Regions from separate parts of the Lysinibacillus sp. Bpr_S20 genome, predicted to be linked through region 1. Evidence: riboswitches for the same ligand, from Rfam matches in the RefSeq annotation. Region 1 holds a riboswitch; each other region holds the start of a gene.

Region 1 (7,677 bases):
ACATCGAAATATTCATGGCATATTGTCTTGCTGCCAGTGTTTCTGCGCCTAAATAGGTTGCATAATAAAGGAAGACAATCTGACAGAACTGATAAAGTACCTGCTCAAATGCTGACGGTAAACCTATATTTAATATTTTTCGAACATATTCCTTTGAAAACTCGAAGTAATATTCTAGCTTCACTCTTACTTCCATGACTTGATACAACAGCCAGAAAAACACAACAACTGCTAATCCCCTACTGACAACCGAGGAAATAGCCGCACCTTTTACACCTAACTCCGGCATTCCTAAGTTACCAAAGATTAAACCGTAATTTAAGATAACGTGTAGCACATTCATCCCTAGTGATACATACATCGTTTGCTTTGTCCATCCATGTACACGGATAATCGCGGCTAGCGCATTTATAATCGCCTGTAAAAAAATAAAGCTTCCTATAATTATTAAATAGCTTTGAGCGTATTTAAGCACTTCTCCCTGCAAGTTCATCATGGACATTAAATGACTTGAAAAGAAGAAAAATAAGATACTCATCAGTAATCCAACGACCAAATTCATCGTTACTGCTAAAGCGGAAATCTTCGCAGCCTCAAAAAAGCGCCTTGAACCTAAATATTGAGATACAACAATGGAAGCACCATTACCCACTACCTCAAGTATTAAAATTGCAATATGAATATATTGATTGGCCGCACCAACCCCTGATACAGCATTATCTGATAAAGCACTGAGCATAAAAGTATCGGCTAGTCCCATTAACATAAATAAAAATACTTCTAAAAATATAGGCCATGTTAAATGGAATAAACTTAACTTATTTGTTTCTTTTATATCACTTTCTCTTAATGCATCTCCCAATACTTTTCACTTCTCCTATACGCTTCATAAAGATTTTGCGGGCAGTCAGTCGGCAAGCTGCCAATTTTGACGGACCTCTTTCCGTCACCCTGCCTTTTCAATCAGCTGCTTCGACCCGTTCATTCGTCGCTCTGACTTCTTTCCGCCACGTCGGCCCCGTTCTAAACGCTGCAGCTCAGAATTGGACTTGTCCTTATAAGGTGAACGTTTTGTTCCTGACGCTGCGCTTTCGGTACAGATTAACACATGACAAAAATATATAGTATCTTACTATAGATCTTTAGGCTACTATAATACGGCAAAAAAATCCCTCTCACAATTTTATGTGAAAGGGCTTCTTATCATTTTAAGCAATAGTCCTGTAATTGCTTACGTTTTTCTATCGTTAAGTCAAACTCTTGCTCTAAAAAAGCGATCTTAGAGCCATATCGGTTGTCCATTGCATCAAATGCCGCTTGTAAATAGTCCTCACGGGCAGACATCAATGCGTAAAATTGCTGTAATTCTCGATCGTTATAATCTTGCTGAATGGTCTGAGCCATTCGTTCTACTAAGGGACTTAAATGTACGTTTGTATCTAAATAGTCCTCCATTATCGTTTCCTCAGGTACATCTAAAGCAAGTAAAATAAGTGCACTACCAATACCTGTTCGATCCTTCCCGACCGCACAATGATGAACAAGGCCTAAGTTTTCAGGATATTGAATCGTTGCCATTAACCTTTTAAATGAGTCATTGTTAAAAGGCATTTGTGCATAAAATTCTCGGAACATCTCTGTGCTTACAACTTTATAAAAATCCTTTCCACCAGTGTTTGTAGGCATCTCAAAAGCATGATTTCCCTTCGCTGGAATTTGAATATACTCAGCTTGTGTGAATACCGGATTTGGATTATTTTGAGCCTCATGATTGTCTCGATAATCAAAAATTGTTTTCACACCTAGTGTTTCAAATAGCTCCTTATCCGCTTTCGTCATTTTACCAAGTGCTGCTGAGCGATAAATCAAACCATTCTTAACTACGCGCCCATCCCTCGACTTATAACCACCCATATCACGAAAATTATAAACTGCCTCAAACGGAATAATCTTCATATCAAACTGTTTCACTCACCGCACCTCTTCCTATTAGCAAGCATACTTAGTTCTATTTTATAGAACAATTCGATATAATACCAATTTTCGCACTAGGGAATGTCATACACTAATTCGAGCGATGAGGAGGGGGTGACCGTGATCACTTTTCTACGCTTCACCCGATCACTTTTCCTTCAAAGCCGAGCAGTTTCTCACTCTACCTGATCACTTTTCCTTCAAAGCCGAGCAGTTTTCCACTCTACCTGATCACTTTTCCTTCAAAGCCGAGCAGTTTCCCACTCTACCCGACCACTTTTCCTTCAAAGCCGAGCAGTTTCCCACTCTACCTGATCACTTTTCCTTCAAAGCCGAGCAGTTTCCCACTCTACCTGATCACTTTTCCTGCAAAGCGGAGCAGTTTCCCACTCTACCTGATCACTTTTCCTGCAAAGCGGAGCAGTTTCCCACTCCACCCGATCACTTTTCCTTCAAAGCAGGGCAGGGCCAAAGAATCTTCATAGTAAATCACTCACTACCAGAAAATTATCCAGCAAAAAAAGCTGCCCTCGATAAAGGACAGCTCCAAAATACTATTTTTCAATATCAATTATTTAAATAACTCAGGGTATACAGCTTTTGCTATTAACTCAACAGCTTCACCAATACGTGGACCTGGACGGTTGGAAACATCAGTATCTATATAGTAAACTGCTTTATTTTGAATAGCCGTGATTGTATTCCATCCATCACGAGAAAGAATTTCTGCAGCTGGGTCTTTCGCATAGTTTACTGTTGTTAATATAACATCTGGGTTTTTCGCAATAACATCTTCCTCAGATACCTTTGCCCAGCTTTGGAGGTTATCAAAAACGTTTTTAACATTCGCAGCATTTAAAATCTCTTGTTGGAATGTACCAGAACCAGCCGTATATATGTCTGGCTTCGGACTAATTTCTAGGTAAATATTTTTTGGCGTTTTCACATCTTTAACTTTCGCTTGGACTTCCGCAATTTTAGCTTTAATATCTTCATTTAATTTGTCGCCTTTATTTTCGATTCCCATCACCGTTGCGATTTGTTGGATATCACCGTAAACATCATCAAATGAAGTAGCTGATTGAATGGCAAACACTTTAATACCTGCATCCTCGAGACCTTTTAATGCCGTTAACGTTTCTTCATTTCCAGTTGTATAGGCAATAACTACATCTGGCTTTAACGTTAAAATACGCTCACTATTGAATTTTACGGAATCAGAAACACGCTCAATTTTTTGAGCTTCTTCTGGATACGTATCAAATTCTGTTGCACCAACGATTTTATCGCCAACGCCTAGAGCAAATAAAATTTCTGTATTACTCGGTTGCAACGAAACAATAGTTTTAGGTACTGCAGCAAACTCTACTTCTACGCCACGGTCATCCTTAACTTTATAACTTGTTTTCTCGACTTGTTGATCTTCTTTAGAAACGGTCTTTTTATTAGTATCCTCTTTCGTACCACAGCCAACTAATACAAGTGCCAGCATCAATACTGAAAGCCATTGCAGCTTTAACATTTTCTTCATTTCATTGATTCTCCTTTTTCTTTTTCATCGGGTATGACTTACTAATAAACGGTATTTCAGCAATACCAGCATGCTGATTCATATAGACAGCCATTACAAAAAAGACATTGGCCAGTAATCCTAAGTAATCAAAGAGAATAGCTGGTACTTCTCGTTCTTCAGATACTTTGTGCAAAACACGATATGATTTTTTCGCTTCACTGCGGCATAAATGTAATGCAGTAGCAGCCTCTGTTCCTTGAGGTAATACAAAGTTTTGTATTTCATCCTTAACATGACTAACATAGAAATCATAGCGATTACTTAGCCAAGTCAAATCATCTGCGGTTACTGCTAATTTACCTCGGACAGAGCCATTTACATGGTAAGCCATTGGCAAAATGGTAAGTAAATCATCTGATACTACTTTTACATTTTCCTTTTTCACCGCCGCCAAAGCGACACCAATATGTGTAGTAAGGCTATCCGTTCGAATTTCAAAATCTACTGTGGATGCCTGTTCACGCATAAATGGATAACAAGAATAACGTGCATCTTTTTTCAAATCTAAGTCCCCGCTTTCCCTCGTGAAAAACTCTTACTTATAACATCCGTGAATCTCATCAGATGCATTAATAAGTGCACATAAAAAACGTTGTTTCCACTCCTAAGGAAACAACGAAAATAACATAAAATAGTGTCGCGTAGACACATCAAAGCCTATGTATTTGCCGCATATTCTCCTAGCTTCCGAAGAGTTATCTATACGTTCAAACAAAGGTCGGTCTCCTGGCTTGTACAGTTCACTACATTATAATCACGTCGTGAGTCATAAAAAGCCTTCCCATTAAATAGTTCAACAGTGGCATATTTTTATGATTTCTGTACTTACAGTTGCGGAAACAGCTCCGGATTTTCACCGAATTCCCGATTATGCTATAGTTCAGCACCCTTATTCTGCAAGAATTATTCACTTGTTATGCAGTTTAACATAGATTGATAGGAAAAAATAGCTGTGGAATTAGAATAAACAAATACGATGAATAAAATCATGTAGGTATCTTTATGCACACAAATATTTTTGATTGCCTTCAGAGACATTTCCCATACTCGTGCTGGTATTTGTTTTGATACATATAATGAATTGCTTAATTTTTAACGAAAGAATCTGTACAAAAAATAGCCATTCCAAACGTTTAACGGATGGCATTCTTATACTTCATTTTGCTTTTTGCATCTTCCTCTTCTTCTATTAAACGTCGTGCAATCTCTAGTAATTTTGGGTCATTCGTTGCATCGAATAGCTTTTTAAAAGATACAATAATATCATAACGTATCAATGTCGGGTGCTTTTCATCAAGGCATATTTGAAATCTTTTCGCCAAATATGAAACGACTAAATCTCTTTGTACCTGCCCTGCTAAACCTATTCTCCAAATCGCCTGCAAAGTATGCCTCGCCGTTCCTGTTTCTTCATCATAAGTTATTGCCCAAATCTTTAAGAAATCCTCTAACACTCTTTCTTCAGGGTCACTTTTTGCTGCTAATGCGCATAAAAATTGTGCAGCACTTGCACGGACATGTCCATTTTTAGATGTAAGAGCCTGAACAAGTTGTTCCCAAACTGAATATGTCCAGTCAACTGGTTCCTGCATAATTTTCATTAATTCTTCGTATGATTTATATTGAATATCTCGGTCATGCTCTGTTAAATTACTAAAAAGTTGCAAAATCTCTTTTTCCATGATTCATCCCTACCTTTATTGTTTCAGAACGTAAAAAATGGTGAACTTGCAAGTGTTATCTTAATTTCTATCATTTGTTACTTTAGTGCTACAAAACTAAAGTCTCAAATAATTTAATTTTTTAGGATAGCTTCATAACTGTATATTTCAAAATTATCAGAAATGAGGTTCAAGATGCAAGAAATCATTTCCGGTTACGGGAAAAACACATAATCCTTTTAATAACCATGTCTATAGTAGTAAATATATCAACTTATGTAAATTTATTCATCCTAGATGTTATTTTACTCATTATTCGTCGAGTAGTCGAGCCTAATTTATCGGATAGCCCTATCCTTGCGTGATTTATCAGTTAGCTTTTACGGGCTACACTCCAAATAATAAAAAAAGGTTATCTTTGTAAATGACTTACAAAGATAACCTTTTCGTGTTTTAAATCGTCTATATAATAGTAGGGCTCAGTAAATCTCTTTTGCTGAAAAATTAAATACGACCGAAGCCTACTAAATATTGCTTCCACCAATCAAGTGATTCGATAACAACACCTCTATTTTGAGCATCGATCATCGTGTTGTTGCCTAAGTAAATACCTACATGCGCGATACCTGAACCATAGCTGAAGAATACTAGGTCACCTACACGTGCCTCACTTGCTGAAATACGTTGTGTTGCTAAATATTGTTGTGATGCTGTACGTGGTAAAGATACGCCTGCTTGTTTATAAGACCATTGTACAAGACCTGAACAGTCAAATCCTGTCGATGGGTTACTTCCGCCCCAAACATAGCTACGACCTAGGAATTGCTTCGCAGTTGAAATAGCATCACCTGAAGATGCAGTGCCTGATCCAGAACCAATAGTTACTTGTGGTGATTTTTCATTGTTCTCTTTGCCACTATTGCTACTATTGTTAGCGTTGCTAGTATTTCTATTATTGTTCACGTTGTTATTTGCATTGTTGTTACCGTTGTTGTTTGTTGCTTGTACAACTGGAGTGGCTGCTTGAAGTGCACGTAAACGAGCTGCTTCTTCCTCTGCTGCTTTACGTTCTGCTTCTAAACGTTCTTCTTCTTGTTTCGTTGCAATTTGTGCCTTTAATGCAAGAGATTTCGCTTCGTTTTCAGCTTTTTTCACTTCCATTTCGCTTTCCTTTTGTTGAAGCTCTTGGAATTGCTTTTGAAGCTCTTTTTGTTTTTCATTTAATGTTGTTTTTTGTTTCTCTAAGTCAGCCTTGTCTGCTTCTTGTTGATCAACTAATTCTTGGTCAGCATCCATTAATGTTTTTACCGCTACGACACGGTCCATTAAATCTGCAAAGCTTTTTGATTCAAGAACAGCGTTTAAATAAACACCTACAGTAGTATCTTGAGCTTGGTATGCAGCCATACGATCACTTAAAATCGCTGAACGTTGCTCAATACGTTTTTTAGTATCTACAATATTTGCATCAACTTCTTTAATATCCGCCTGTACTTTGTTAAATACTTTTACTTTTTCATCGATTTCTTTTTCTAGTTTAGTTAATTCTTCTTGTAGCTTTTTAACTTCTTTATCTATTTTAGCCTTCTTATCAATCATTTGTTGAGATGTTTCTTCTGCGTGCACTACTGTTGGTTGAACTGTATTAAATAATAAGCCGCCAGCTAGTGCTAATGCTAGCACCATCGACTTACGCCATTTATTGCGCTTACCCACGTTATTCTTTCCCTTCACTAGTCAATTTCGTTCTTAGAATTTTAATGTAATCATTGGAACGATTTCTTTTATTTATCTTATATTTTATTAGCCTTTTAAAGTTTAGCACTATCAGCATAACTTTTATACTATTTCACGCCTTTTTAATCGTATAGTAAAACTCGAAACATTCTTGTAATATTCATGTAAATTCTAATATATTCTACAAAATTACGTTTTATTCTACACGACAACGTTTTTAACTGCTTTACCATTAGACCCACTATCTTCTTTGTAATATTTTTGTAATATTTCTAAGGAACGTTTTCACAATAAAAATAGGTAAAGGAACATGTCCCCTACCTAAAAATAATGTATATCCATAAACAAAGATTGATTTTCACTGCTAGTGGCACTTCTATTGCTTCATAGAACGTAGCGCTTGGATAGAAAGCCGTACTAAGAGAATGGCACATAAAAATAACCCCAAGTATGCAGCTGTATTTAAGTAAACAGCATACGTATCCTGAATGAATTGTGAGATGGCTAAAAGTGCTACCGAAATAATACCAAAGGTAATACCAACGAGCAGCAGGACGAAACGGGAAAATAGATTGGTTATAAAACGAGCATTATCCTCATCCGAAAAAACATCGTGATGTAAAATAATTTTTCCACTTTCTACCCGTTGAATAAGTTGGTCGATTCGTCTTGGCATTTTGCGCAATGTCGGTATAAGCATTGACAATTCTTCCTGTAAACGTTCCTTTGCGG
Region 2 (7,677 bases), on a different contig from region 1:
CCGTCAATACGTTAGACTCTATGATTGGGTATAAAAACGAGAAATATAAAGATTTTGGTATGTTTGCGGCAAAGCTAGATGATGTATTGAATTTTATTCCTAGTCGATTAACAGGTCTACTGATGGTGCTAGGGACGAAAAATGAATCAAACGTATCTCTCGGTAAGCGCTTAAAACGTTGGGCACAGGATGCGAAAAAGCATCCAAGTCCTAATAGTGGTTATTTAGAAGCAGCTACAGCTGTTCAATTAGGTGTACAGCTTGGTGGAAAAAATACATATCAGGGTGTCGTTTCTTATCGAGCAGTGATGGGCGAGAAATTAGTTCCATTAACGAAGGAGCATATCGCAACGTCTGTAATTCATATGCGCATTGCGACCTTGCTCTTTACTTTAGTTATGTTAGCAGTGGAGGTGTTTATTTTTGCAATTACCTAATCACGGAGCAAATCCGCAAAATGTTTATTATCAGCTAGGGCTTGCTATGCCCGAAGAGGTGTATGATTTCAGCGAAAATGTTAATTCGGCAGGGCCACCCCCGTTTGTCGAGGCGCGTTGGCGGACATTTTATCCGCTCATTCAACGTTATCCAGATCCAGACGGTGAGCCGTTTTTATCAAAGGTGGCAGCTTTTCATCAAGTTCAAAAAGAATCTATATTACTAGGTAACGGAGCATCTGAGCTCTTTAGTGTTCTAGTTAGACGCTACGCCAATAAGCGTGTTATTATCGTACATCCAACTTTTTCAGAATATGAACGAACATTAACAGCAGCAGGCGCTGAAATTGTGCCTATTATTGTAGAGGATATTGTTCACTATACATTGCCAATGGAAGACCTGGAGCGTGAAATGGTGAACGCAGATGCGTTATATATTTGCACACCGAACAATCCGACCGGGGTGCTACCGAAGAAAGAGGAACTTCTCAAATTAATCTCTCATGGCGCAAAGGTCAATTGTGAGCTCGTCATTGATGAAGCATTTATTGACTGGGTGGATGAAGACTATTCATTGATCCAGTATGTAGCTGAAAATCCTCATATGATTGTCGTCCGTTCGATGACAAAAATGTATGCCATCCCAGGTTTGCGCCTTGGCTATTTAGTAGCAAGCCCGGTAGTTGTTACTGAGCTAAAGTTGAACCTACCGCATTGGAATTTGAATGCATTTGCCCTTATTATAGGTACAGGCTGTTTAGATGAACACCTATATTGTGAGCAAGCCATTGCCTATGCTAAAAATCAACGTGAATCGCTACAAAACTATTTACATGAGCATGGTTGTCGGGTAACTAATAGTGTAACGAATTATGTATGTTTTGCATTGCCGAAAAATCAGCATGCAGATACATTTTTTACTTATTGTTTATCAAAGGGCGTTGTTCTGCGCCATACAAAAAACTTTAAGGGCTTAAATGGCGAATGGTTCCGTATAGGAATTAAAGATATAACGGCTATGACGTATTTACATAATTGTTTGCAGGCGTGGTTTAACGAAAATTTGGGGTGAGAAAGTTGACAACTTTTTATTTAGTACGACATGGTGAAACGATGTGGAATAAAGAACATCGGCTACAGGGATGGTTAGATTCGCCATTATCCGAGATTGGTAGTTTACATGCTGAAAAGCTACGAGATCATTTGAAAAGTATCTCTTTTACTGCCGCATTTACTAGTTCAAGCGGACGTGCTAAGGAAACTTTGCATATACTTCTAGCTGATCAACAGCTTCCAATCTATTATGAGGATGATTTACGGGAGATTTTTTTAGGAGATTGGCAAGGAAAAACAGTCGAGGACATTATGACTTCTCATCCCGATTATGAATTGTATACCAATTATCCTGGACAATTCGTCGCAACCCATACGGAAAGCTTTGGGATGGTAACAGAACGAGCGATGTTTACACTAAAGAAAATTGCAGAAAAATATCCCGACAACAATGTTTTAATCGTGTCCCATGCTGTGACGATTAAATGTATCATTAATGCTGTTTTGGGGCGAGGCATTGATAAGTTGTGGGCAGAGCCATTTATTAATGGGACAAGTGTAACGATTATTGAAAAACAAGAGCAACAATGGCTCGTTCAAGATATCGGCAACATTCAACATTTACAATAGGAGGCGTAACGATTGCCACTGATATTCATTACAGGGGGAGTGCGCAGTGGTAAATCCCACTTTGCTGAAAAAGCGGCTGTTACTCACTACCAAACAGAGTTTATGCAAGCACAACGCCTTATTTATATTGCTTCAGGCGTAGCACTGGACCATGAGATGGAAAAGCGAATAGTGCGTCATCAGGCAGATAGACGTGCACAAAATATTGAATGGTTGACGATAGAAGCACCTTATGACATCGCCAATACGTTGTATAATCTGAGCGATGGAGATGTCGTGTTATGGGACTGTGTTACGACATGGTTGAGCAATGCTTTTTATGAGGGTTTTGACAGGGGTACTCCCTGTGTAGAACAACCAGGCTGTTTACAGGAGAAAATTGAAGGTTTAAAAAAGGCGGTAAAGACGTTACTTGAGAAAAGGGTGACGTTTTTTATCGTCTCCAACGAATTATTCGACGAGCCGCCATATGCTAGCGAAGAAGTAGAGTTATATCGACAAATGCTTGGGAAATTGCATCAATGGTTCGTGTCTATAGCGGATGAGGCATATGAAATAAATTATGGTGTGGTAAAGAAATGGAAATAACGACAGACGCTTTAAAAATAAAAAGAAGGTAGGCAAGACGATGAAAAATTTCTGGCATAGTATGCAACTTGCATTTCAATTTTTTACAGTTTTGCCGGTTCATAAAGAAATTCCATTAACGAAAGCAACAATTACAGGGATGTTCGCCTTTTTGCCGTGGATAGGGGCCCTTATGGGTACCACAGTGGCAGCGGTGGTTTATGGTTTAACGGAATGGACGGCTAGCAGTGAGGTCTTGCTTTCCTTTGTGATTATCGGATTATTTGCCTTATTTACGGGTGGTTTACATTTGGACGGTTTTATTGATATGGGGGATGCTTATTTTTCCTATCGGGATCGGGAAAAGCGGCTTGAGATTTTAGATGATCCCCGTGTTGGTGCATTCGGTGTGCTTTCCGTGCTATTTTTAGTGCTTGGTAAATTTGTCGTACTGCATGAGTTATTCGTACAGCACAAGTTAGCACTGTGGATGCTTGTGTTTATTCCGTTATGTACACGAGTAGGCATGAGCTTTTATTTTATGTCGCTCAAGTGCTCAAAAGAAAAGGGACTTGCCTACTTTTTTAAAACACATATTAAGCCGGGATTACTGATCTGCTTTATGCTTCTAACAGTAGTTGTTGCGAATATCACTTTATTAGTTGTAATTGGTTTCTCAATTGTACCTTTTGTGTTGATGGCTGTAGTAGCGATTGCTTTTTTAGTCTTTCGGCAATTTACTGTGCGCAACTTTGGTGGCGTTTCTGGAGATTTACTAGGGGCATCAATTGAAGGAATGGAGGTTGTATTGTGGGTGACGTTGTTATTGTGCACTTAATGAGACATGCACCAACTAAGGAAAATTTAGAAAAGCGTTATATTGGTTGGACAGATTCTTCACTAGTGAATCCATCTTTACTAACGATTGTAGATAAAGATGTCACGAAGGTGTATGGCAGTGATTTACTGCGCTGTCGGGAAACAGCTGCCCGTTATTTCCCGAATGCAACATACGAGTCTAATAGGAGATTTCGAGAGTCGAACTTCGGTGTGTTTGAAGGGCGTACATATGAGGACTTGAAATTAGATAGCCGTTATTGTGCATGGTTAGATGATCCCGTACATTCACCGCCTCCAAAAGGGGAAGGCTTTGATGCTTTTTGTGCACGTGTCATAGAAGGGTTCAATGAATTACCAAAAGGTGAAGATGTTTATCATCTCGTTGTGCATGGTGGAGTTATTCGAGCAATTCTCGTAGCTTTTGCACCAACTGAGCAACCTTTTTGGTCGTATCAAACGCCACATGATAAAATGTTTTCTTTAACGTTTACAAGAAAGGCTTGGGAGGAGGGAGCGAGATGCATGTCTTTATCGGAGGAGCCTATAGTGGAAAAACCGACTATGTCATGAATTTGCTTGCAGGCCAAAAAATCAAATTAGTAGAAGGAACCCTACCTGATGGCGCTCCATCTTGTGATGTACTAGTGATTAAAAATTTAGAGAAATGGCTTGTGACACAAAATCTTGAGGATGATGAACCCCTTGTCAAAATGATTTTGACAAAACTAAAGATACTTGAAGAAAATTGTGCCCTGTACATAATAGTGACCGATATGGGAAGAGGAGTTGTGCCGATGGAAAAACAGGCGCGCTTACTTCGTGATACATGCGGGCGTTTGTACCAGGCGTTATTTGCTGAAGCCGAACAAGTCGTCCGTATTTGGTACGGTATTGGGGAACAAATCAAATGATATAGTTTAAAAAAATTTATTTTAGGCTTTTCATTTTGGGGATAAGTTTTCTAGGACGTATGCTTTGTAAATAAGTTGATTGGAGTGGAGGTTGGGCGACTCCTTGGGGATTAGCGATAGGGGAACGAAGGCTAAAAGCATCACATCCTGTGATAACGCCTTCGTGACCAACATCGGTGCTGCTGACGCTTCGTGAGCACTACGCTTTCGCGCAAAAGACATCTGTTGGCCCGAGACCCTGCAGCGTAGCGGATGTTTTCTGTGCGAAAGCGTAGTGCTAACGCAGCGGCAGCAACAAAAGCGGCTCATCGGACGCCCCCAGGAAGCTCTGCTCTGCGCGAAAGCGAAGCGTCAGCGGCAAATGTTTTCTGTAGCGAAAGCAAAGCGACAGCAACAAATGTTTTATCTGTGCGAAAGCAAAGCGACAGCAACAAATGTTTTATCTGTGCGAAAGCGAAGCGACAGCAACAAAGCGCACAACCGGAACGGAAATCAACCCCGCGCTATAATAAAAAAATATAAAAGAAAGAGGAAATGGGATGGATCGACAAAGATTGATGAAATTGACACTTACTGCGATGGTAGCGGCAATTTGTGCAGTAGGTGCAGTCATTAAAATTCCTACATTTATTTCAACTGCTGCCCTTGACGCAGCACCCGCATTTTTGAGCGTTGTGTTTTTATCTCCAGTATTAGCTGGGATTGCGGGAGTCATTGGGCATTTTATTTCAGCCTTAACGATGGGCTTTCCTTTAGGACCATTACATATTATCATCGCAATGGAAATGTTTATTGTTGTATGGATCTTTGGGGTTATGCATAAAAAAGGAATGCATTTCTGGAAATGGCCTGTAGCACTTGTTTTAAATGGCGTGGTGGCACCATTACCATTTTACTTAATCATTAGTCCTGCGTTTTACTGGACGTCACTTACTAGTCTTCCATTGGCAACACTCGTAAATCTAGTGATCGTTGCGGTCGCGATGCCAATTCTCTCGAAAGTGTTTGTGCGTAAGGAAGGTCGAGTCCATTGAGAAATGCTATAAAAATTGGTGAATTAATTGCTACCACTGATAATGCAGCAGCAATTGGTGAAAAGCCACAAGATGTTGTGTCTGCGCCAGATCAACTAACTGCATACTTAACGGCACGTGTTACTTTTTTAGAGCAGCTCGCTGCAAATGCTTTACCCAAACATATCCTACTAGCTAACTTTTCAGGGGATGCAGCATGGTCTCGTTATATTGCAGGTATTCAGCAGGTATTTAATGAGGCAGGTTTTAGTTGTCCGCCAATAGATGGTAGTACAGAGTCCAATATGCCGACTCTTCAATCGGGTTTGTCTATATCGATGCTTGGTGAGCTGCGGAAACGCGCAACATTGAAACATGAACAGCTTATTTGGTACACTTATGGCCTGCCGCTTGTAGGCGATGAAGTCCTCGCACAGCCTGAAGATGTCGCACAGCTCCAACCTATTTTTCAAGCGTGGAAAGAAGAAATCGTGCAGCAAATATGGCCAGTTGGATCAAAAGGTCTACAAGCAGAATTTACTCGACTTTTTGGTAAGCAACAGGTCAAAAGTTCATTAAATGTTGAGAAATCGGCTGGTCCATGTGCAGTAGTTTTGCTAGGAATTGATCCAGAAAAAGAGCAGCTGGCACAAAAATATTTTTCTAGAAATTTTGAAAAACTACGTAAAACTGCATTGTAATTGGGCTTGCTTCGAGAAAAAGTAGCACTTTATAAGTCGCAAGGGGCAAAACACCTATTGCAACAACAAACACAATATGTTAGATTTGTTTAGGAATTAAAACACAATATATAGTATTTTGGACGAGCGGTACCAATATGGTTTAAATGGGAATTCGGAAAAAGAGTCAGCTCTTAAGCCGAAGCTGTCCCCGCAACTGTAAGTGCTGACAAATGATGAATAGGCCACTGTGAACAATGGGAAGGCCATCATTTGGAAGAAGCACGAGCCAGGAGACCTGCCGAGTCGTTCAAGACAGCAACACATTCTTCGGGGATTGAGAAGTGGAGGCGAGAGATTTGTTCACTTCTTTGTGTGCATGTCCTTCATTTCCATTTCCGATTTTACAGCGATCACGTAACCGATAGATGTTGCGTGATCGCTTTTTGTGTTGCTGGAGAAAGAAAGGGAGAGAATGTATACATGACAATTCAAATCGAACAGCAATTAGCTAAGCTCAAGAAAAGTTACACGGAGGATGAACTCGAAAGTTTTGTAAGATTATCGGATCGATGGCTACGAAAAAACGACAATGCCACGTTTGAAGCATGGGCAGATGCGATGATTTTACAAACGCTTAGCCTAATTGATGAGGAGGAGCCATACTGGACATTTGTCGCTGCTCAAATTTATTTAGAAAAATTATATGACCAATTTGCAATGCGCCGCGGCGTTTCAGTAAAGGATGTTTATAAGGTTTTTCCGCAACATTTAGCACACTATACAGAAGCTGGTTTGTATCATGAAAGTTTAACAACAAAATATAGTGAGCAGGAGCTTCAGGAACTTGCTGCTTATTTAGAATCAAGTCGAGATGAATTGTTTACGTATATTGGTTTAAAAACATTAATGGACCGCTATGTAGTCCGTGATTATACGAAAACTCCAGTGGAACTACCACAAGAACGATGGATGGTCATTGCGATGACACTTATGCAGGATGAAACAGAAAATCGTTTAGAAAAAGTACGAGAGTCTTATTGGGCGATGAGTAATCTATATATGACTGTTGCCACACCGACATTATCGAATGCAGGTAAAACACATGGACAGCTATCAAGTTGCTTTATCGATACAGTAGATGATAGTTTACAAAGTATTTATGACACGAATACTGATGTCGCAACTCTATCTAAGTACGGCGGTGGTATAGGTGTTTATATGGGCAAAATTCGTAGCCGAGGCTCATCTATTAAAGGCTTTAAAGGTGCATCTAGTGGCGTTTTACCATGGATTAAACAGCTTAACAATACGGCGGTTTCAGTGGATCAGCTAGGTCAACGACAAGGAGCTATTGCAGTTTATTTAGATGTTTGGCATAAAGACGTCTTTACGTTTTTAGATTTACGTTTAAACAATGGGGATGAGCGTTTGCGTGCCCATGATATTTTCACAGGGCTGTGCTTACCAGATTTATTTATGGAAACGGTTGAAGCGCGCGGGGAATGGCATTTATTTGACCCACATGAAGTACGAGAAGTGATGG
Region 3 (7,677 bases), on a different contig from region 1:
TATTGACGAAATAGTGCCTCGTTTAATTCCTTTGAAAAAGGTCCTTGTATGGCAACAATATCTCTTTGTGCCACACCAAGTGCTTCACATTTTTCCATATTATCGAGTCGAGGAAGCATACGCGCAATCACTCGCGTATTCTCTAAGCCATGCAACACCTTTGTAAAGGTCGCTAACGTCTTACTGCCCGTCGTTAGCATAATGACACCACGTTTTTCTGCTGCTAATTGGGCAGCCTCCTCATAATCTTTCACAACCGTAATGAGTGGATGGGCATAATGCCAATGTGCACGTTCATAGCGAATATACGGAACATTTGCTTGCTCCGCTGCCGCCATAGCATTTTTCGAAGCTTCTTCAGCAAATGGATGAGAAGCATCTACAACTAAACGATATCCCTGGTCCTTCATAATCGCCGCCATTTCTTCCGCTGTTAAACGACCAACTAAATGAGGTAGTCCCACTTCTGCAAGGCTTGAGGCGGCTGAATCCGTCACAACAGTTGCTGTCACAGCGTAATTTGCTGACTGTAATTCAAGCGCTAAATTCCTTGCATCACTCGTCCCTGCTAACATGAAAATCATTTCACTGGCTCCTCTTCATGGTGATGATGATGGTCGTGATGGTCATGCTCATGATCGTGCTCATGGTGGTGATGATGATGTGCATGTCCATGAACTGCCGCATAAGCACGATAATTTTCCAAATCTTGCATGCCTGTTGATGTGCCATTTACAGCTTGCTCAATACGCTCCAATAGCACATTTTGCAAACGCTCATGATAGCCAAAATAGTTGGCAATTTGAATTTCACAATCCACATATTTTTCGTTAAATTGCTCACACATACCATTCATTCGTTCCATTAGGACCCCTGTGAATAAGAAATACGGTAGCATAATGATTTTTTTAGCACCCAGCTTCACACAGCGCTCCATTCCTTCTTCAACACGAGGATCTGTGACTCCCATAAAGGCGCTCTCTACATACTGAACCGGGAGTTTTTCCCACAGCAAACGTGTAATTTTATAAAAATCACCATTTGCATATGGGTCACTACCGCCTCGTGCAATTAATAAAATCGCAGTATCCTTATGTTCTTCTTCTGCATTAAAACCGATTTCTGCAAGACGATCTTCTAAAATCGCAAATATTTCTTCATGAATACCGATTGTTTGACCATATGTGAACGTGATATTCGGATAATGCTCACGCGCATGCTCGATCTCTGCAGGAATGTGCATTTTTGAATGTCCAGCATGAAGCAGGATAATCGGAATAACATGCACCTCAGTAGCACCCTTTTTCACACAGTTCGTAATACCTTCTTCGATGTTTGGCGAAGCAAACTCTAAAAAACATGTTTCTACTAAAAAACTTGCATCAATGCGAGGTGTCATTTGCTTGATAAAATTGCGTACCTCTTCATTTCCTGCTTCTAAACGGCTCCCGTGGCCGACAAATAAAATTGCTTTCATCTCATTACCCCTCACTAGTCGCCGCATGGAGCTGGCTCAACTTTTATTTTTGAAGACATATCCTGATACGTAAAATGTAGGATCTTTTTCACACGCTTGAAGTATTTAAACAAACGTTCATTTGGATGTGCATTTGCTTTATATTCTTCGATAATGTCGGTGATCAGCGGTATGAGCTGTTCAGGCTCTAATCCCTCCACAACCGGCTGGGCCGCATGTGCTGTTCGTCCAACCGGCTTGGCCCCAATAAAAACATCAAATTTACTTTTACGATAAACAATACCAATATCATCAAATACTGCTCGATAACACGCCATACCACAGCCGTTAAAGCCAATATTTAATGTTTTCGGTAATGCCATACCACCGAGCTTTTCTTGAATCTCTTCTGCATAAGGAATCGAATCGACCTTTTCTCCGTAACAGAAGTCACAAGCCTTTAACGACAGCACGTCACCAATTGGGGCTAGTAAAAACCCAACTTGACGAAGCTTTGCTGTAATGTCTTCAGGCGCTGACGTAGGAATTTTCAAATGAATTTGATGGTCTGGTGTATACTCCATCGTTCCTTTCTCACCAACTACCTCCGCTAACGTCATCATTTGTTGAGGCGTAAAAAATTTATTGGCTACCCCTGGACTAACAGCTAATTCAAAAATGGATTCGATTCTTTGTTGCACGAGCTTAGGTGTTGCTTTCACAGCGCTAGTTCCCTTCACTAAAGCAAGAGCTGCTGTCGCCATTTCAAGTGAAGATTTTTTAGGCTTTGGTTGTGGTGTTATAGCTAAACTGGGCTTCATACGATTGGCATTGGGATCTGTCGCAAAATCACTACGTGCAGAACCTGTTTCTTGATTCATGGCCCATGGTTCATTTTCTTCCTTCAGTCGTTGATGCGGTCGTAACGGTTGTTTTTCTTCACCAAGTGTATATTTACGCTGATAACCACGTGGTGTAATCATTTTATTGTCATAGAAAAATGTTGTTGAATTCCCGATAACCACTGTTGTTAACATACCGATATCATGTTCAAGCATTTCTGATAAAGTCGTCATCGTTATTTCCTGACGGTCACGATACGCGCTTTTCACAAGTCCAACCGGTGTATCTGGCGAACGATATTCCAATAAAATTCGTTGTGCCTCTACGATTTGTCTCGTACGGCGTCCACTTTTTGGGTTATAAAGAGCAATAACAAAATCCGCCATCGCTGCTGCCTCTACTCGTTTTGCAATTAAATTCCAAGGTGTTAAGTGGTCACTTAAACTAATCGTACAGGCGTCATGCATAATTGGAGCACCTAGTAAACTTGCACATGAATTAATAGCAGAAATACCAGGAACGATTTCAACCTCGATACCAGTTGCTTCTGTCCAGCCTAGCTCGATTAAGACCTCATATACTAATCCAGCCATTCCATAAACGCCTGCATCTCCACTAGAAATAACCGAGACGATACTTCCAGCCTCCGCTTGACGTACTGCTTCCTGCGCTCGAGAAACCTCCTCTGTCATACCAGTACTAATAATCGATTTTGCACTTACTAAATCCTGAATTAGTTCAACATACGTTTTATAGCCTATGATCATATCACTTTGTTGTAGTGCCTCTACAGCACGAGTCGTAATATGTTTAAAGTCTCCAGGACCAAAGCCAACTACGAAAATCTTACCTTTTTGCGCCATTTTGTTACCCCTCTTTCACCTTTTCAATACCTTTAATGGCTGTTGTTTGTGCTGTACGCTGTAGCGAACCTTCACGCATTGTAAAGACATGCTCATTCTGTAAAGATTCATGATTTAAATCTTGAACGAGTGCTCTTCCATGCTCCTTTGTCGGCACACGGTACCAATTCCCTTGAGGATATGCAATGACCACACAAGCATCCTTACACCTACCATTGCACCGAGTCCTCGTCGTATGTATTTCCTGATCAAGCGCTAGCAACTGAATCTCATCACGGATTGCCAGTGTAATATCCTCAGCATCTTTTTTCATACAGCTACTACCATTACAAATAAAAAGATGCGTTTTCATCCCCTCTAAATTCCAAGTTGTCATCGTTGTTCTCCCCTCATTTGCTTTAAGAAAAAGAAAAACCTCTACTCTAAAACGAAGAGTAAAGGTTTTGTAGAAGCCAAATAAAAACGAATATTACGGATACTCGCTCTCGCTTCAACTTCTCCCTCCGAAAAGTTTGCATGCATTATCACATAAGCAGGTTTCCTGACTTAAGCTTCCTTTTACTTTCGCGCCTTCCTAGTTTTCACTAGTGGCATCCGCGATTTCATCAGCTTTTACAGTAGCGGGGGCTGTATCGGATTTTCACCGATTTCCCTATTATCTTGAACATATTCAAGCACTTATGGACGTTTTATATAAATTTATGTAATTGAAAACTGTTTCTATCATAGCTTATTTTTTTAAAATTTCAATATTTCTTTCTTAATTTGTGACATTTTTATTCATTTTTTTAGAAAAATGAGACATTCGTTTACTATTTATCCGAATTTTCTACATAGATATTCAATTTTAAATTTTTTCACAAAAGTATAGCATATTTATGGAAAATCATGTTACACTTTGTCGTGAAATCTCACAACTTCATCTTTTTTCGGTGCGAATTGTTCAGCATTTCGCTTAAAAGGGAAGCCGGTTTAAGTCCGGCGCGGTCCCGCCACTGTACTAGGGAGTTTTATAGAGAATGTCACTGTCCAATGGATGGGAAGACCTATAAAACGTTGAACTAAAGCCAGGAGACCTGCCGAAAAATATGTGATCGTTTCAACCTACGAGGATGGGTGTGCGGCTGAGCAGATTAGAATTTTATTTGCATTTTTTAGCTATGCACTTTTCCACTATCGGAGAAGTGCTTTTTTCATTCAGAAGAGACTCCATCTCAAGATAGTAAATGAGTACAGATATGGTCCCAATCGGGCCAAAACACCTACTGAATGAAAAAAAGCCTCTGGCGGATGTCGCGGATTTTTAAAGGAATGAATTGTGATTGCACAATTCAAAATCCGAATGCATTATTTATCTGTGCGAAAGCAAAGCGACAGCTACAAATGGTTTCTGTAGCGAAAGCAAAGCGACAGCTACAATTACGCCAAGGCAAAATTATATAGCCTCGCATACTATTTCGAAAAATTTTAAAGCTAGGAGGAGAGATTTTTGAAATTTTCAGGTTGGAAGCTTAGTTATTTCTTATTGGCATTTTTATTCGTGCCAAATCGTGCATTTGCGATGCACATTATGGAAGGCTTTTTACCAATTGAATGGGCCATTTTTTGGTGGGTGGTATCGATACCATTTATTATTTTAGGATTACGTTCTATTCGTAAAACTATTGATGAAAATCCTGAAACAAAAATGATATTAGGTCTATCGGGTGCCTTTGCTTTTGTGCTATCAGCCTTAAAAATCCCTTCTGTAACGGGGAGTTGCTCGCATCCGACAGGAGTTGGGCTTGGGACAGTTCTTTTTGGACCATTGGCGATGAGTGTTATCGGGACAATCGTATTATTATTCCAATCTTTACTTTTAGCACATGGTGGACTTACAACTTTAGGCGCTAATGCATTTTCTATGGCAATTGCTGGTCCTATTATTGCTTATTATGTTTTTAAGGGTTCACAAAAAATAGGTTTATCATTTTCGGTTGCCGTCTTTTTAGCAGCCATGCTTGGTGATTTAGGGACATATGTTGTCACTTCTGTACAATTAGCTCTTGCATTCCCTTCTGAAGTTGGTGGCTTTATAGCTTCATTCACAAAGTTTGCTGGTATTTTTGCGTTGACGCAAGTTCCTCTTGCTGTTAGTGAAGGTCTTTTAACAGTGATCGTTATGAACTTCCTGAAAAAATACAATGTCAGTGAATTAAAAGCTTTACGTATTTTCTCAGCAAAGGAGGCTCATTAAAAAATGAAAAAAAACTTATTGCTTTTAGCCATTGTTGTATTGCTAGCAATCTTCCCTCTATTCATTCAAAAAGGCGCAGAATTCGAGGGGGCTGATGGCGAAGCAGAAGCAGCAATTGGTGAAATCGATGCTAGCTATGAGCCATGGTTTGAAAGTTTATGGGAGCCACCAAGTGGTGAAATTGAAAGCTTATTATTCGCTCTGCAAGCTGCTATTGGCGCTGGATTTATCGGCTATTTTATTGGCTTAATGCGTGGCAAACATAAAGAAGGTTAAACGCCATGTTACTCATTGATAAGTATGCTTATATGAATAAACTAGCATCTGTTCATCCGCTAGAAAAAATGGCGTTATCCCTTGGACTACTTTTATTGTCGCTTATCATGAGAGATGAACGAATTTCACTCATCACATTTCTTGTGATGAGTGCTTTTATCATTTTAGTCGCAAAAATCCCTGCCAAATATTACGGCAAATTATTATTGCTACCTGGATTTTTTTTACTATCAAGTTTAGCATCCATTTTAATTTCTATAGGGCCAGCAACAAGTTCGCTCCCTTCAAACATTTGGTCATTTTCTCTTCATAATTGGACAATTTTTGTAGGTAGTGCGAGCCTAGTGACAGCACAACAGCTTTTTTTCATCGTCCTTGGCAGTATTAGCTGTTTGTATTTTTTAATTCTCACAACATCTGTTCAATCCATTTGTTACGTTTTGCGACAATGGCGACTTCCTACTCTGTTTGTAGAGCTAGTAGAGCTAACGTATCGTTTTATTTTTATCTTTTTAGATAGTATGCAAAAAATTCACCTTGCCCAACAGGCTCGATTAGGGTACAGCTCCCCTATGCAATGGCTTCGCTCCGTATCAATGTTGATTGCAGCTTTATTTGTCGAGATGTTCCAACGAAGTCGTGAGCTGAATAATGCGATGGAAGCACGTGGTGGCGAAGCTGTCTATTGGCAGCAGGATGTCAGCTATAACATAAATAATTGGCTAGGTATTGCCGCTATTTTTATACTCCTTATCATTTATGGAGGTTTTTTCTAATGACAGACTTATACTTTGAATTAACAGATTTATCTTACGCTTATGCAGATGGAACTCATGCCTTAACAGATATTACACTTCAGATTCCAAAGGGGAAAAAAATCGCTTTACTTGGTCATAATGGGGCTGGAAAATCAACGTTATTTCAGCATTTAAACGGTATTTTAAAGCCTACTAATGGAAGTATATCCTTTTGCGGCAACGAACTTAAGTATAGTAGAAAAGCATTAAAAGAATTGCGTCAACAAGTTGGTATTGTTTTTCAGGATGCGGACAACCAGCTTTTTTCTGGCACAGTTAAGCAAGATATTGCATTTGGACCGCTGAATCTTGGCTGGACAACCGAAAAAATTGAAGAAAAAATGGCATGGGCTGTCGCTCAAACTGAAGTCGAAGCACTACTAAATAAACCAATCCATTTTTTGAGTGTTGGACAGAAAAAACGTGTCGCTATGGCAGGAGTTCTGGCAATGGAACCATCCATTTTATTATTAGATGAACCGACAGCTGGACTTGATAATTATTTCAGTGCTCAAGTTTTACACTATTTAGCCTCGTTAGAGAACGGTGAAAGAACAATTTTACTAGCTACTCATGATATCCCATTAGCCTATGAATGGGCAGATCAAATAATCGTGATGGAAGCTGGGAGAATTATTTATAATGGAGATCCAGTCGACATGTTTTTTCAAGAGGATTTGCTTGAAAGAGCTCATCTTGAACGCCCTTGGGTTTTCGAAATGGCCCTTGCCCTACAAAATAAAGAACTATTTGAGAAAAACATCAAAATGCCTCGTTCGAAGGAAGATTTACAGAGACTTATTGAACAGCTGTAAGGCAATTTGACCAACGCCAATTGTGCCAAACCACTCCCCTACTCTCATCTCACAAATCAAGTAGGAATGGTTCCAGCAGACTATATATATTTATGTGCTGTTTTTAGTTCTAATCGTAATAGCACTTTTACAAAAATTTATAATGGAAAAATATAGAATGGTTCTTTTGGAAAAATATACGCTATTTACGAAACTTTTCTATTACTCATTCGTAATAGTAGAGATGGCTCAAATAATGAACACACCCAAGGAGGAAAAACAGTTGAAGAATTGGAAAATGAAATCATTCGCTATAGTAGCTTCTGCAGCACTAATGGTTCCTGCTACTTCAGCCTTTGCCGAAACACCGCAAAAAACAGCAAAGAACCAAGAGTTAGTGAAATTAGCTAGT
Region 4 (7,677 bases), on a different contig from region 1:
TATGCTTTTGCAAGATCATATCAAGACTACTAATGGCTTCATCCAATACAATCAATTTTGGGTTTAAAGCAAGAGCTCTAGCGATGTTGACACGTTGCTGTTGCCCTCCGCTCAGTTGCGAAGGATATTTTTGGTCAATGGTCCTCCCTAATTCCACACAGTCTAGCAATTCCCTTACTTTATGTTGTCTCTCTGTTTTACTGAAATGTTCAAAATTAAGGAAAGGCTCTTCTATTATTTCAAAAATCGTCTGCTTCGGATTAAATGAATGATAGCTATTTTGAAAGACAGTCTGTAAATCTCTACGGATTATTTTTTTGTGCTTGCTTGTCGTTTCGTAAAGATTTACCCCTTGAAATAGAACCTCTCCTTTCGTCGGTCGCTCAATTCCTAAAATAATCCGACCTAACGTACTTTTGCCCGAACCACTTTGACCGACGATTCCTAAACATTCGCCCTCCTGAAGTGAAAATGTTACCTTCTGTAATACAGGTGCTTCCTGTCCTCGTTTGAACATGAACGGTCTTGGTCTTTGATCATAATGCATTTCAATACTTCTCACTTCTAGCAGCGTCATATTTTTTCACCTCTAAAACACAATTCTTGATTGTAAAAGTTTCTTTGTATACGGATGCTGAGGTGCATCGAAAAAATCATAGACATTCGCGTGCTCAATGATTTCGCCTTGATACATCACAGCCACGTCGTCAGCTAGTTCAGCAATCACACCTATATCATGCGTTACAAGAATAATAGCAGCCTCCGTTTCCGAGCGAATACGATCAAATAGTGTTAATACTTGTTTTTGATTGACTGTATCTAAAGCTGTCGTTGGTTCATCTGCAATATATAGAGATGCTTGAATCGCCAATGACAAAGCAATCATCACTCGCTGGAGCATTCCCCCGCTTAATTGAAAAGGATAATAGCGCAAAAGCTGTTCTGGATTAGGTAAATTGACTTTATACATGGCATCAAGAGCAATCTGTCTCATTTCTTTTTTAGACATCACAAAGTGAGCCTTTAATGTTTCGCGAAAATGGCTTTCAATCGTTTGAATACGATCAAAAGCTGTAGATGGATTTTGCATAATCATAGATAGATGCCTGCCGCGATACGCTCTTAATTTAGCGGCTGATACGTTCAATAAATTTTCTTGCTGATAGAAGATTTGACCCTCTGTAATCTGCACCACAGCCGGTAGTGATTGCATGATGGCGTGGCAAAGCATTGTTTTTCCACTACCACTTTCCCCTATAATCCCTAAGACACGCCCTTTATAGGCAGTCATATTAATAGCGGTTAATATATTTTTCTCCCCGATTTTTACCGTTAAGTCTTTCACTTCTAAAACTTTCTCCATAATTTCCCCTTTACTGGCCAAGCTTCTTGAAACTACTTGCCAAATGATTCAGTAATAGCACAACGAGGACGATGGCAAGTCCCGGATAAAGCATTAGTTCAGGATGTTGGCGGATATATTGCTTTCCTTCATTCACCATCATGCCCCATTCAGGGATCGGGGCCTGCACGCCAAGTCCAATAAACGAGAAGCCTGCAATTTCTAAAATAACCTTTCCTATATCTAATACAACAATTGTTACGATAGGTGGCAGTAGATTAGGGATATAATGGCGCATAATTAACTTGATTCCTGAAGTTCCGCTAATTCTTGCTGCTTGGATGAAACCTTTTTCATTCATCCCGATAAATAATCCTCTAATCCATCTCGAATAATAAACCAGTTGCGTAAAAATAAGGGCAATGAATACATTTTTTAAGCTAGGACCTAATAAACCTAAAAGTCCAAATGCAAGAACAAGTGTCGGAAAAGCTAATAAAATATCACATATTCGAATAAATAAAAAATCTATTAACCCTCTCTTCAGTGCAACAAAAGCACCTAGTAGAACAGCTAAAAGAATGGCTACTATTTGAATGATGAGCGCCGATCCTAAAGAATAGCGAATACCTAAAAGCATTCGTGACCAAACACATCTTCCTAAATGATCTGTCCCTAATGGATAGTCCAAAGATGGACCTAAAAATTTCTTTGAGATATCGATAGCTAAAGGATCATGGGGCATTATAATTGGCGCAAACAGTCCAAGCAAGCCAATGATCAAAAGTAACGTTAAACTAAATAATCTTTTAACATATACATTTTCTTTTCGTACAAGGCTCACTTTAAGCTCTCCTACCCTTCATCATGAGATGAGGATCCAATAGGCGATGTAATACATCTGTACATAAGTTTACAAGCACATAGATGACAGCAATAATTATTACATAGCATTGTACAACTGGATAATCCCTGTTCATAATGGATTCTATTAAATACCTACCTAGTCCAGGCCAACTAAAAACCTGCTCCACAATGACTGCACCACCTAGTAAATTACCAAGCGTCATACCTAACAAAGTAGTTAATGGTATAATGGCATTTCTTAAAACATGGCGGACGAGGATAACAGAATTTTTTAATCCCCTTAGCTGAGCATATTGAACATATTGCTGTTGTAATTCTTCAATGATCGTTGAACGAATAAACTGGACGAACAGTCCAATTGTCGGTAAAGCTAATGTGAATGCAGGTAAAACTAGATGGGCTAGTGTGCCCTTTCCATTTGTCGGGAATAGGCCTAATTTCAAGCTAAATAGATAAAGTAATAAAAAACCTAACCAAAATGTTGGAATGGATATGCTCATAATAGTCAATAGTCTTATGATTTTATCGATGATGGAATGCTTATACAACGCGCTTATGATCCCTAATGGCAGACTTAATCCTAAAATAAGCACAAATGACGCAACCGCTAATTCAATGGTTGCGGGTAATTTAGCGAAAAGCTCATGTGCTACTGGTAATTTACTAACAAAGGATGTACCAAAATCTAAATGCAAAATTCCTTTTACCCAAAGCAAATATTGAAGAAGAAAAGGTTTGTCTGTCCCCAGTTCTTCACGTAATGCTTGAATGGCTTCTGCTGTTGGCGCAACTCTTGCCATTCTAAGCATAACCTCAGCAGGCTCTACTGGAACGAAACGAATAAATACAAAGGTCAGGATGGATACGCCCAATAATACAAATGGCAATGTCAAAATTCTTTTTAAACAAAACATCCATGTCGATTCATACATGCTGTCACTTCCTCATCAATCCTATGATAAAGAGAGAGCTGTCTTTGATCGACATACTCTCTCTTCTATACTTATTTTTCTTTATCCATTTGTGCATATGGAATATCATATTCAGAGGCACGTGGAGCAAAATCCTTCATATATGGCTGATAAATCACGGTATTTGTTTCGTAAGATATAGGATAGAATAGTGCTTGGTCATGGAACATTGTTAAAATATCCGTATACAGTTGCACTCGCTCCTTTTCATCTGTACCTACTAATAATTGATGGATTTTATTATCGATTTCTTTGGCATTTTGTAAGCCTAATTTCGCTTCATAGACACCATTAGCGTTTGGTGTAGCTGATTCATTAGCAAAGCTATGTGGATCTGTTGGTGGTCCATTTGTACGCCAGAAATTAATATCAACTTGATCATCCATTAATTTTTGCAGACCTACCATCACATCTGCGCCTTCTAAATTCAACTGTACGCCTATTTTTGCTAGTTCACCTTGCATGTATTCCGCCATTGGCTTTTGAATCGCATCTGTTGCAATGTAAATTAAATCTAATGTGAGCGGTTGTCCGTTTTTAGTACGAATTTTTTCGCCCTTCTGTAGCTTCCATCCCGCTTCGTCTAGCAATTGTTGCGCCTTTTTAGGATTATTTATTATTGGCGCTAAATCAATATTGGCATAAGGAATAGCATCCCAAAATAGTGTATTCGCAACCTTTTCTGTACTATTTGTAATCGTCTCAACCATTTGCTCTTTATTGATTGCATATTGAATCGCTTGACGTACTTTTAATTCTGCTAACGGACCTGACTGTGTATTAAATAGCAGCGCTCGCGTTGACAAAGGTTCAGATGTTGTGGTTTTATACTTTCCGCTATCTTTTAAAAACGTATAGTTATCTAAACTAATAATGCCTCGACCATAAATTAAATCTAATTCTTCGTTTTCAAAGGCCAACGAAATCGATTCAGAATCAGGAATGATTTTTACTTTTATGTTATCAACAAGTGGTTTTTCTCCCCAGTAGTTGTCGTTTCGACTAAATAAGGCATATTCGTCTTTTTTGTAATCGGTTAATACCCATGGGCCTGTACCAACAGGCGCTTTGATTGAATTTTGCGTCGCATCCCCTTTAGGGAATCCATTATCCCCTAAAAAACGGAAAGGTCTTACAAAAGCAAGTTCATTTAAGACAGGGTAATAGGGTTCATCCAATTTCAAACGTATAGTAGAATCATCCACTTTTACAACCTCCACAATATGGTTGACCATGCCCATCCAAGCATGCATATCACGATTGGCTAGTACTGCATCAAAATTACGAATTACATTGTCTGCATTAAAAGCCGTTCCGTCTGAATACTTCACATCTTTTCTTAAATGGAAAGTATAAGCCGTTTTATCCTTAGAGATGTCCCAACTTTCCGCTAATTTCGGCGTAATTGTCCCATCATCGTTATACTCAACCAATGATTCATAGACCATTGCTTGTGCTGTCATTTGATTTGGTAAATATGTATGGGGATTTAATGGTCCTACATCTAGTGGCCAGCCAATCGTTATCATTTTTTCGTCTGTCTGCTGTTTCGATGCTGTCTCTCCCTTTTCATTATCTGTGCTCGTACAGCCAGTGAGTAAACTGAAGGTCAAAACAAGCATGAAAGGAAGTAAATACTTTGTCAATTTCATTTTCTGTCTCCTATCTCTGTTCGTGGTGCACTAAGAATCTACAGAAAGAAGGCATAAAAAAACCTTATTCCAAAAGAATAAGGACAGAAAATCTTACTTAAAGTAAGCCTCCATCCATCTCCCTATCTTTCGTAGATCGTCAATGAATCTTCTTACAAGCAGGCATTCTGGCTCATGAATCATTATTTTGCTTCACCTTCCCAAGTCATAACTCAGTGGTATTTGAAACAAAACTCCTCATTTACAGCTGCGGGACAGCATGGGATTTACACCCATTTTCCATTTAATTGAATGAAAGATCTTTCACTCAAACTTGTAATGATTGCTATGAAATTAGTATTAAACATATCATGCTCAAATGTTCACGTCAATTTTATTTTCTGAATATAATAATATTCTCGAAATAATGACTAACATTAAAAACTTCTTTTTATTGTAAGTCACGCTTTCTTCAAAGAAAACAGAATATAGATATTTTCAATTTCATGGTATTCTTCTAAAACCCAAGAGGTTTGGGTTAAAATTCGCTGCAATCCCTCCAGCCCAAGATATCGGATTTGCACGCCGATAAACTCTGTAAAACCGAGGTATCCCGGATTTACATTTGCTCGGTCGAAAATTAATGAACCTGTAATCCGAGCGTCCGCTGGGGAGTTTGTAAAGAAATGATTTAAATTTTCGATGATATCTGAATCTGAACCATACTCAAAAAGACCACCTTCCGATGAACAGAGTTGAATCCAGTCGGAACGTTCTAAATTCATCTTTAGTAATGCATCCGGTTGGCTCCAGTCATAATGAATAGTTTTGAGGGTGATGTCAAGATCATGAAAGCGTTCCCCTGGTTGCTTCAAAACATCGATGCACCGTTTTGCAAAATTGGGACCGTAAGTATCGATATCTAAAATGTTGATTTCAATCTTCCGTCCCTTCAGTAATTCCGGCTCCGATTCTTGAATTAGAATCAGGGTATTGATACTGTCGGTAGCGGCTCCCCCAGCGATATTGAAGAAACAAAGGTTTCGATCAGGGAATTGCTTGAGCTGAGGCAGCAAAATTTCAGACTGGCGCTGACAAAGGTCCCTCAGCCTAATCCGAAGTCCCATGAAAGATGTTTGCTTCACCGCCCACTTGTCCCGGAAACTTAATTTAATCCCCGGGCTTAAGTTGGGACCAAGTTTGTACAGCAAAGTACGCATTCCGCTAAGATAGGAATTGTCGACATTAGACATTTTTACAAAGATGTTGAGGATAAAGCTAGGCATCTTCTTTAATGATTCAATGCTCCGAGCTGACTTAAGACAGCTCAAATGATACGCCTGATGATCAATACTTGCGTTAAAAAGGGGATGGGTTATATCTAGGATTGGCATTTCTATTTCATTCTCGAAAATCGCATAGAGAATTCGCTGATTTTCATTAGCGTTCATAGTTTGCAACTCCACCTCACTTGAGAAAAGAATTTTAGTCTCACTAATTGATCTTTCTGAAGAACTCCGAGGAAACTGAAAAACCCTTCTCCGTTAGTACTGTCATTGACTTCTAAAGCTTGATTCTTGCAGGAGTTACTTCAGGTGTGTTACTTCATAATTTTCTGATTAGTTATTATACGCTGCAAAACCTTTTTGTTTTCTATATCCTTTTGTCGAGGCTTCCTACCAATTTGTTCATAGACTTCTTTTTCCGCCAAAAGTTGTTTTGGGTTAAAGACTTTTACTGATACTCCGTGCAACATAAAACTTTCGGGTAAAAGGGAGTCTGCTCGCCATATCCATTCAGTTAATTCGTTCATAATAAGGCTTCCATTCACAGAATGGGTTATATAGCATAATGTAACTTCTACATTATCCTTATGGAAATCAGACTGCTATTTCGAAACTGCTGTCTGAAGGGTATGTGTTCATAACCTGCTTTTGCAAGCTATATTTCTATTCGTATTTTTCTTATATGCGCCCTATCTCAAAAAAAGCTCCTGTATTGCTGAAAGGCATTCATTTAGAACAGACATCTCAAAGTGATCGTTATAAGTCAACATTAATTTGAAACCATCCTGTTTCATCAGGAAAGTCCTTTCTGGATAAACTTCGCCCAGAAATAAATTGGCGATATGCGGTGATCGTACCATCGTGTGAAACGATATAAATCTTATCCTTATTTAACGATTTCAAATTTGCGATAAATTCTTGAACTATGATATTGAAATCGATTTCAGGCATAGTATTAATACCACCAGACCACAAATCAGGAGACACATTCATATCTATTTCCAGATTCGGATATTCTTTTTTGATTGTTTGTAAATTAATGACGATATCGCAAGGCAATGTTTTTCCATTTGGATGGAAAGGAAATATTCGTGGGGATACTAACGGGCTTACGATTTTCCGACAATCAACATCCAAACTCCAAATTAGTGCAGTTTCCAGCGTTCTTCTAAGAGGACTAATAAATATAATATCTTCCTCTGTTAAGGTGAATTTTCCCCTTAATAACTTCGCTTGACGTATTCTTTTTGCTGTTAATGAAGGATTTTTCACATGCAAACTATTTGGTATAGCTAGAGTGTGTTCACCTTGGCCATGACGAATGAATATCAATTCCACTTTATCACCACTCTTCTTAACAAATAAAATTACGTTTTTCTGGATGGCTCACTAAAAGATTTAAGTATTCTACCTGGGAAGCGTATTTTTAGTTTCCTAATCCCATTTAGACCAAGCTGCCTCTATATGGTTACCTGAAGGGTCTGTAAAGACAAAGTATTTTGCATGTTCTCCACGTATAACAATTTCGGTAACTTCTACACCATCTTCCTTTAATGTTTGATGTGTATATTCAAGGTCTG

Evidence for each region. Region 1 has a riboswitch for cobalamin ahead of MWJ95_RS16100 (hypothetical protein). Riboswitches for the same ligand answer to the same signal wherever they lie in the genome.
Region 2: another riboswitch for cobalamin. It lies ahead of MWJ95_RS03680 (ribonucleoside-diphosphate reductase subunit alpha); the one in region 1 lies ahead of MWJ95_RS16100 (hypothetical protein).
Region 3: another riboswitch for cobalamin. It lies ahead of MWJ95_RS08665 ((2Fe-2S) ferredoxin domain-containing protein); the one in region 1 lies ahead of MWJ95_RS16100 (hypothetical protein).
Region 4: another riboswitch for cobalamin. It lies ahead of nikA (nickel ABC transporter substrate-binding protein); the one in region 1 lies ahead of MWJ95_RS16100 (hypothetical protein).

The regions. Positions count from the first base shown of each region.
Region 1 covers NZ_JALNLQ010000006.1:152,748-160,424, reverse strand. Annotated here, with positions in the region: gene MWJ95_RS16115 (MATE family efflux transporter) at 1-835, opposite strand, end outside; gene MWJ95_RS16110 (tyrosine-protein phosphatase) at 1,204-1,971, opposite strand; gene MWJ95_RS16105 (ABC transporter substrate-binding protein) at 2,546-3,505, opposite strand; gene MWJ95_RS16100 (hypothetical protein) at 3,507-4,049, opposite strand; cobalamin riboswitch at 4,247-4,454, opposite strand; gene MWJ95_RS16095 (hypothetical protein) at 4,681-5,229, opposite strand; gene MWJ95_RS16090 (C40 family peptidase) at 5,713-6,942, opposite strand; gene MWJ95_RS16085 (ABC1 kinase family protein) at 7,322-7,677, opposite strand, start outside.
Region 2 covers NZ_JALNLQ010000001.1:739,596-747,272, forward strand. Annotated here, with positions in the region: gene cbiB (adenosylcobinamide-phosphate synthase CbiB) at 1-437, shown strand, start outside; gene MWJ95_RS03635 (pyridoxal phosphate-dependent aminotransferase) at 424-1,509, shown strand; gene MWJ95_RS03640 (histidine phosphatase family protein) at 1,506-2,120, shown strand; gene MWJ95_RS03645 (bifunctional adenosylcobinamide kinase/adenosylcobinamide-phosphate guanylyltransferase) at 2,133-2,708, shown strand; gene cobS (adenosylcobinamide-GDP ribazoletransferase) at 2,749-3,525, shown strand; gene MWJ95_RS03655 (histidine phosphatase family protein) at 3,498-4,097, shown strand; gene MWJ95_RS03660 (bifunctional adenosylcobinamide kinase/adenosylcobinamide-phosphate guanylyltransferase) at 4,046-4,438, shown strand; gene MWJ95_RS03665 (hypothetical protein) at 4,700-4,960, shown strand; gene MWJ95_RS03670 (ECF transporter S component) at 4,978-5,472, shown strand; gene MWJ95_RS03675 (hypothetical protein) at 5,469-6,152, shown strand; cobalamin riboswitch at 6,263-6,452, shown strand; gene MWJ95_RS03680 (ribonucleoside-diphosphate reductase subunit alpha) at 6,615-7,677, shown strand, end outside.
Region 3 covers NZ_JALNLQ010000003.1:164,859-172,535, forward strand. Annotated here, with positions in the region: gene cobK (precorrin-6A reductase) at 1-584, opposite strand, end outside; gene MWJ95_RS08655 (sirohydrochlorin chelatase) at 581-1,477, opposite strand; gene cobJ (precorrin-3B C(17)-methyltransferase) at 1,492-3,162, opposite strand; gene MWJ95_RS08665 ((2Fe-2S) ferredoxin domain-containing protein) at 3,167-3,538, opposite strand; cobalamin riboswitch at 3,677-3,859, opposite strand; cobalamin riboswitch at 4,076-4,260, shown strand; gene MWJ95_RS24440 (hypothetical protein) at 4,474-4,605, shown strand; gene MWJ95_RS08670 (energy-coupling factor ABC transporter permease) at 4,652-5,398, shown strand; gene MWJ95_RS08675 (energy-coupling factor ABC transporter substrate-binding protein) at 5,402-5,674, shown strand; gene cbiQ (cobalt ECF transporter T component CbiQ) at 5,680-6,450, shown strand; gene MWJ95_RS08685 (energy-coupling factor ABC transporter ATP-binding protein) at 6,450-7,286, shown strand; gene MWJ95_RS08690 (S8 family peptidase) at 7,549-7,677, shown strand, end outside.
Region 4 covers NZ_JALNLQ010000009.1:143,833-151,509, reverse strand. Annotated here, with positions in the region: gene MWJ95_RS19425 (ABC transporter ATP-binding protein) at 1-577, opposite strand, end outside; gene MWJ95_RS19420 (ABC transporter ATP-binding protein) at 590-1,363, opposite strand; gene MWJ95_RS19415 (ABC transporter permease subunit) at 1,374-2,186, opposite strand; gene nikB (nickel ABC transporter permease) at 2,188-3,141, opposite strand; gene nikA (nickel ABC transporter substrate-binding protein) at 3,213-4,832, opposite strand; cobalamin riboswitch at 4,973-5,164, opposite strand; gene MWJ95_RS19400 (hypothetical protein) at 5,273-6,262, opposite strand; gene MWJ95_RS19395 (hypothetical protein) at 6,412-6,624, opposite strand; gene MWJ95_RS19390 (histidine phosphatase family protein) at 6,854-7,435, opposite strand; gene MWJ95_RS19385 (VOC family protein) at 7,532-7,677, opposite strand, start outside.